One region of the Arcicella lustrica genome, then DNA from elsewhere that is predicted to be linked to it. Evidence: riboswitches for the same ligand, from Rfam matches in the RefSeq annotation. Region 1 holds a riboswitch; the other holds the start of a gene.
The links. Region 1 has a riboswitch for thiamine pyrophosphate ahead of thiS (sulfur carrier protein ThiS). Riboswitches for the same ligand answer to the same signal wherever they lie in the genome.

Region 1 (3,434 bases):
GATCTACTTGTGATAAAGTACGAGTAGGCAAAGGAGAATAAGTAATTAAATCGGCAATAGGTCTGTATTCTGCTTGGTGAATTTTTTTAATTGTTCTCATTAGAAGATGTTTTGTTGATAATGTTGAATGCACTGATTTAACGATTCTCAATTAGCTTTGGTTTTACAACTAAAACTATTTTATACGAAAGTTCTTGTACCAGAGTGATTTTCTCTGAATTCTTTCGGCGTGCAACCATGTTTTTTCTTGAAAATTCTATTGAAGTATGAAAGATTATTGTAACCACATTTAGATGAAATCTCAGCAATGGATAGACGAGTATCAATTAACAAACGAGAAGCATGACCAAGGCGAATATCATTTAAGCTGTCAATAAATGTTTTTCCAGTTCTTTTTTTAATAAACCTGCTAAAACTTACAACAGTCATATTTACGATTTTGGAAATGTCCTCAAGCGAAATATCCTTATCATAATTGTTTCTCATATATACAAAAGCCTTTTCAATTCTTCGGCTATCATAAGTAGCGGTTTCATTTGCAAAAGTCACTGTCGTTAAGGTTTTCATATTTCTCGAAACCGACAAATCATGTAAAATAGACATCAATTCCATTACCGAACAGAAACCATTGGTTTGTGTGAGTCCGATTAAGCGAGGTTTAATTGCCTGAATGGTTTCTTGTGAAAAGGAAATTCCTCTAGCCGAACGTTCTAGCATCGAGCGGATAAAGCTCATTTGATTTCTTTTTAAGAATTTTTCATCAAATAAATCTTTGTGAAATTGTATCGTAATTTCATGAATATTCTCCATTTCAGATTCTTGTGAAAACCAACCATGTGGTACATTGGAACCTATCAAAATCAATTCTTGAGTTGAAATCACTTCGGTGTGGTCGCCGATTACTCTTTTCACACCTTCTGCATTTTCGATAAAATTCAACTCAAATTCTTCATGATAATGCAAAGGGAAATCGAATTTACTCTTAGTTCTGGCAAAAACCATGAAGCAATCATTTGAAGTAAGTGGCGTAATTTCTCGATAAATTTTTGTCATCTTAGATAATAAGGGTTAAAATAATACAAATAATTATGTAGTTAAAGTATCATAGGTGTAGTGGAGAATTTATACAGTAAAATTGCAATTTATTGTCAATATTGCAACAAATAGTCTATAAGATATACTAAAATCAAGGGTTTTCCCTTAGTTTTTTATAGCCAATTTTACATTGGTTTAATCTTTTGGTAGAATTTGTATCATAAGTAATGGCTTTTTGTTTTTAAGCCCAAAAATATTTTTGAAAAGACATGAGTGAAAAAAAACAAAAATATTTGCCTTGAATTCAATTTTTATACTTTACATTTGTTTCAAACTTTAGGGGTGCCTTAAATATAACGGGCTGAGATTATACCCTCAAAACCTGAACGGCGTAATTGCTGCGTAGGAAAAAGTAAGGCAGATTTTTCAATTCAAATTCGATGCAAGTATTTCATCATCGTTTCTAAAATTTCACTGCTTTTCTTGGTTAGCTTTAAAATGATAGATTGATTTTTCATTCTTGTTTTTTGGTGGATGACACATTTTGTGGATAATTAGGTGTACAACTAATATATCACAAAAGTTTTCCCAAAGCTTGCTCGTACACGCTCACAATTTCTTCTTGGTTTCCGTTAAAGTTCATTTGTTTTTATTTAAATAAATTCATGAAATGACAGTCTTTGTTAACGACGAAACATTTGAGTTTTCAGAAAATCCTACTTTAATCGAAGTGCTGAATCAACAAGGTATTAACGAACTCCATGGATTGGCTTTGGCTATCAACGAAGAAGTAATTCCTCGTGCAGAATGGTCTGCTATCAAGCTTGAAAGTAATGACCGATTAATGCTCATTCGTGCTACGCAAGGCGGTTAAAGATTGTTATTGAATCCTCCAAAAACTAATGAAAAACATGAAGAAAACAGAAAAAACTCCTCAGACTGAAACCATCAGTAGAGCGCCATTTCCTGCATCAAAAAAAGTATATGTTCAGGGAGAAATACATGATATTCAAGTAGCAATGCGTGAAATCTCTTTGTCGGATACTTTAGTAAATGGCAAAGTAATGTCCAAAAACGCACCTGTTACGGTGTATGATACCAGTGGACCATTTACTGACCCCAATATTGATATTGATGTAAGAAAAGGTTTGCCAAGATTACGCCAATCATGGATTGTAAATCGTGGTGACGTAGAAGAATTAGAAGGTATTTCTTCAAATTATGGTCGTGAACGTTTGGCAAATCCAGCTTTGGATTCACTTCGTTTTGAACATTTGAAGAAGCCATTAAGAGCGAAAGCAGGGCAAAATGTTTCGCAATTGCATTATGCCAAAAAAGGAATTATTACGCCAGAAATGGAGTACATTGCCATTCGTGAAAACCAGAAAATTGATGCTTTGAAAAGTATCGGACACCAACACGAAGGACATAGTTTCGGAGCAAATACACCAAAGGGTTTAATAACGCCAGAGTTTGTACGTTCGGAAGTGGCAATGGGTAGAGCTGTTATTCCTAATAATATTAATCACCCAGAAAGTGAACCAATGATTATTGGGCGTAACTTTTTGGTGAAAGTAAATGCCAATATTGGTAATTCTGCGGTTTCGTCGAACATCGAAGAAGAAGTAGAAAAAACCGTTTGGGCTTGTCGTTGGGGCGCTGATACCATCATGGATTTATCAACAGGTAAAAATATTCACGAAACTCGTGAGTGGATTATCCGCAATTCTCCAGTACCAATTGGCACAGTACCGATTTATCAAGCTTTGGAAAAAGTAGGAGGAAAAGCAGAAGATTTAACTTGGGAGATTTTCAGAGATACGTTAATTGAACAGGCAGAGCAAGGTGTTGATTACTTTACGATTCATGCAGGTGTATTGTTAAGATACGTGCCGATGACAGCAAAAAGAGTAACAGGTATTGTTTCTCGTGGAGGCAGTATCATGGCAAAATGGTGTTTGGCTCATCATAAAGAGAATTTCCTTTATACACATTTTGAAGAAATCTGCGAAATCATGAAAGCTTATGATGTCGCTTTTTCTTTGGGAGATGGACTTCGTCCTGGAAGTATTGCCGATGCCAATGATGCCGCTCAATTTGCTGAATTAGAAACTTTGGGTGAATTGACGAAAATCGCTTGGAAACACGATGTACAAACCATCATCGAAGGACCGGGTCACGTGCCGATGCACTTGATTAAAGAAAATATGGACAAGCAATTGAAAGAATGTCACGAAGCCCCTTTTTACACACTTGGACCATTGACGACAGATATTGCTCCAGCTTATGACCATATTACTTCAGGAATCGGTGCAGCCATGATTGGCTGGTTTGGTTGTGCGATGCTTTGTTATGTTACACCAAAAGAACATTTAGGTTTGCCAAACAAAGAAGATGTA
Region 2 (3,434 bases), on a different contig from region 1:
ACTTCGCAAGTACAGATTTTACCCGAATTAGAAATCAAAGAAGGCTCTGAAAGTATGAATAATTTTAAATCTTTGGCTGGACTTGCTGGCGTTGACCTGAGTAGTTTTGGTTCAACCGAAGCCGTTCGACCAGATTTATACCCTAATATTTTACAAAGTACGCCTTTTTTGATGCAACTACTTCATTTAAAAGTTCACTCAATCGAACATCAGCGAGAAATGCTTGTTTCGGATTATCTAAAGGAATGTAGTAAAAAGGAAATACTTGTAAAACTCGTTGGGGAATATAATAAAAGAGAATTTCACAACTTGAATGAACCAAAAATTACTCCAGAATTGATTCATTTGAATAAAGAAGAGGATTTACAAATTCGAGAATTGCATAAAAGAGTTGTGACTTATTTAGACAAAAAAACAGGTGTAATTACGATGTCAGTAAAAATGCAAGACCCTGTAATTGCCGCTACCCTTGCCAAATTTACGCAAGATTATCTATTAAATTATGTGATTCAGTATCGAACAGAAAAAACGCAAAAAGACATAGATTTCTTATCCTCACGAATCAATGAAGCTCAAAAACATTATGAAAACGCCCTTTTTGCGTACTCGCATTATCAGGATATGAACAGGAATTTATTCTTGAACATCGCCAAAGATGAAGGCAAAAAATTACAACATGAAGTAGAATTGGCTTATAATCTTTACACCCAATTGGCTACACAATTAGAAGAAACGAAAATTAGAATTCACAGAGAAACACCCGTTTTTAAAGTATTAGAACCCGCACAAATACCTGTGAAGAAAAGTAGTCCATCGAGGGGAATTATCATTGTAGGCTTTACTCTGTTAGGTTTGTTCATTTCTGTTGTAGGTATCACGGTTAGAAATTTTCACTTTTCTGAAGTCTTTAAGGCTTGAATACCTTAAAAACCTAAAATTGCATACCCTCAAGTCTTAAAGTCAGTAAATCCTAAAATCTAAAAAGAAAAGTCTTGATTCTTATCTCTTGAATCTAAAATCTTAAAGTCCTCCAGTTCTAAAATCTCAAAAACAGTCTTGCTTCTTGTCTCTTGTGTCTAAAGTCGTAAAGTCCAAAATCATCAAGTCTCGAAATAAAAAAATACAATTTATCAGTTTTCGTCATACCTTTGTCTTACAATCACAAAAAGGGGTGCCTTAATATAACGGGCTGAGATTATACCCACTGAACCTGATGCGGGTAATTCCGTCGAAGGGATTTTGTAAATTTGGTTTTGCGTTATAATGACGTAAACAGATTTAAAATCAATCAATCACATAGGGTTTCACATTGTTAAATCTAACGGGATTTGACTCCTTTGCCTGTTGTTAATCTTTTCAAAAATGAAAAATTTAACGACTAATCTGAGAAATCTGTCTATTCAAGCAGGTGTGCTCAAGCATTTCGTTGCCATGATTCTTTCTTCAAAGAATCAACATTTTGCTATTTTAAAGTATTCAAATCTTTTAGTTTTAATACTTTTTCTCTCCACAAAATCATACGCTCAATATACTATTTCAGGAAAAGTATTTGATGCCGAAAGTAATAAACCTTTGGCTGGTGCAAACATTGTTTTAGTGAATGCAGTAAGAGGAACGCAAAGTAATGCACAAGGTATTTTCACCCTTAAAAATGTAAAAAAAGGTACTTATACTTTGAAAGTAAGCTTTGTAGGTTATGAGAAAAAAATACAAGTAATTGATTTACAGAAAGATGCTTCTTTTAAATTCGAACTTAGTAAATCTACTTTTGCCGCAGATGAAGTAGTAGTAAATGCTACTAGAGCCAATGCAAAATCAGCCATTGCTTTTACGGATGTTTCTAAAGAAGATATTCAGAAACAAAATTTTGGTCAAGACATTCCTCAATTATTAAACTTTACACCTTCGTTAGTTTCTACTTCTGATGCTGGTGCTGGAGTGGGTTATACAGGTGTAAGAATCAGAGGAACAGATGCTACCAGAATCAATGTAACCATCAATGGCATTCCTTTGAACGATGCAGAATCTCAAGGTACTTACTGGGTCAACACTCCTGATTTGGCTAGTTCGGTAAGTTCAATCCAAGTGCAACGTGGCGTGGGTACTTCTACCAACGGTGCGGGAGCTTTTGGAGCATCTATCAATATTTCTACTAACGAATTCAGAAAACAGGCTTATGCCGAAATCAATTCTGCCTATGGCTCATTCAATACTTTAAAAAACACTATTTTAGTTGGTTCTGGTTTGGTAAACGATAAATTTACTTTTGATGCTCGTTTGTCGAAAGTTACTTCTGATGGTTATATCGACAGAGCTAGTTCTGATTTAAAATCATTTTATCTTTCTGGTGCTTATTTTGGAAAAAAATCTTTTGTTCGTCTGAATGTTTTCTCAGGAAAAGAAAAAACCTATCAAGCTTGGGAAGGCGTATCAGAAGCAACTTTGCCGATAAATCGTACTTTCAATTTATATACTTATCCAAATCAAACGGATAATTATCAGCAAGATCATTATCAATTACTTTCTTCGCATACTTTATCAAATGCGTGGACGTTTAATTTGAATTTCCATTATACTTATGGTCGTGGCTATTACGAGCAGTTTAAAGAACAAGATAAATTTTCAAAATACGGTCTGCCAAATGTTATTTTAGGTACGGATACCATCAAAAAAACAGATTTAGTTCGTAGAAAATGGTTAGATAATGATTTCTATGGAACAACTTTCTCTTTTGATTATCAAGGCATTAAGAAGTTAAAAGCTAATATTGGTGGAGGATTAAATCAATATAAGGGTCGTCATTATGGAGAAATCATTTGGGCGCAATATGCTTCTACTTCAAAATTAGGAGACAGATATTATAACGGAACGGCACAGAAAACAGATTTCAATATTTACGGAAAAGTATTCTATCAGCTTACTGAAAAAATAAATGCTTTTGCTGATTTACAAGTAAGAACTGTGAATTATGAAATTAAAGGAACGGATGATAATCTTTTGAACATTGGTCAAAAAGTGGATTATAAATTCTTTAATCCAAAGTTTGGAGTAAGTTACCAAATAGCGTCTAATGCTTCGGCTTATGCTTCTTACAGCGTCGGCAACAAAGAACCTAACCGTTCTGATTTTGTTGATAATGTTGGTGCAACACCTAAATCTGAAAAGTTGAACGATTTTGAAGCAGGTTATAAAGTTCAAAAAGGAAAAGCTGCTTTTTCTTTGAACGGTTACTTTATGAATTACAATAATCAATTGGTTTTAACTGGAAAATTGAATGATGTTGGTTCGCCAATTCGTGTAAACGTTCCAGAAAGTTATCGTTTAGGATTAGAAGTAGAAGCTGGTGTTCAATTGAATAAAGCTTTGAAAATTAATGCAAATGCTACTTTGTCGGAGAACAAAATCAAGAACTTCACAGAATCAATCTATAATTA

Region 2: it holds a riboswitch for thiamine pyrophosphate, as region 1 does, so the genes downstream of both, VB798_RS09430 (TonB-dependent receptor) here and thiS (sulfur carrier protein ThiS) in region 1, are expected to answer to the same signal.

What each region holds. Positions count from the first base shown of each region.
Region 1 covers NZ_JAYGIM010000015.1:105,171-108,604, reverse strand. Annotated here, with positions in the region: gene VB798_RS19055 (pirin family protein) at 1-100, opposite strand, end outside; gene VB798_RS19050 (AraC family transcriptional regulator) at 181-1,053, opposite strand; TPP riboswitch at 1,364-1,461, shown strand; gene thiS (sulfur carrier protein ThiS) at 1,706-1,909, shown strand; gene thiC (phosphomethylpyrimidine synthase ThiC) at 1,947-3,434, shown strand, end outside.
Region 2 covers NZ_JAYGIM010000007.1:21,867-25,300, reverse strand. Annotated here, with positions in the region: gene VB798_RS09435 (GNVR domain-containing protein) at 1-918, shown strand, start outside; TPP riboswitch at 1,158-1,254, shown strand; gene VB798_RS09430 (TonB-dependent receptor) at 1,363-3,434, shown strand, end outside.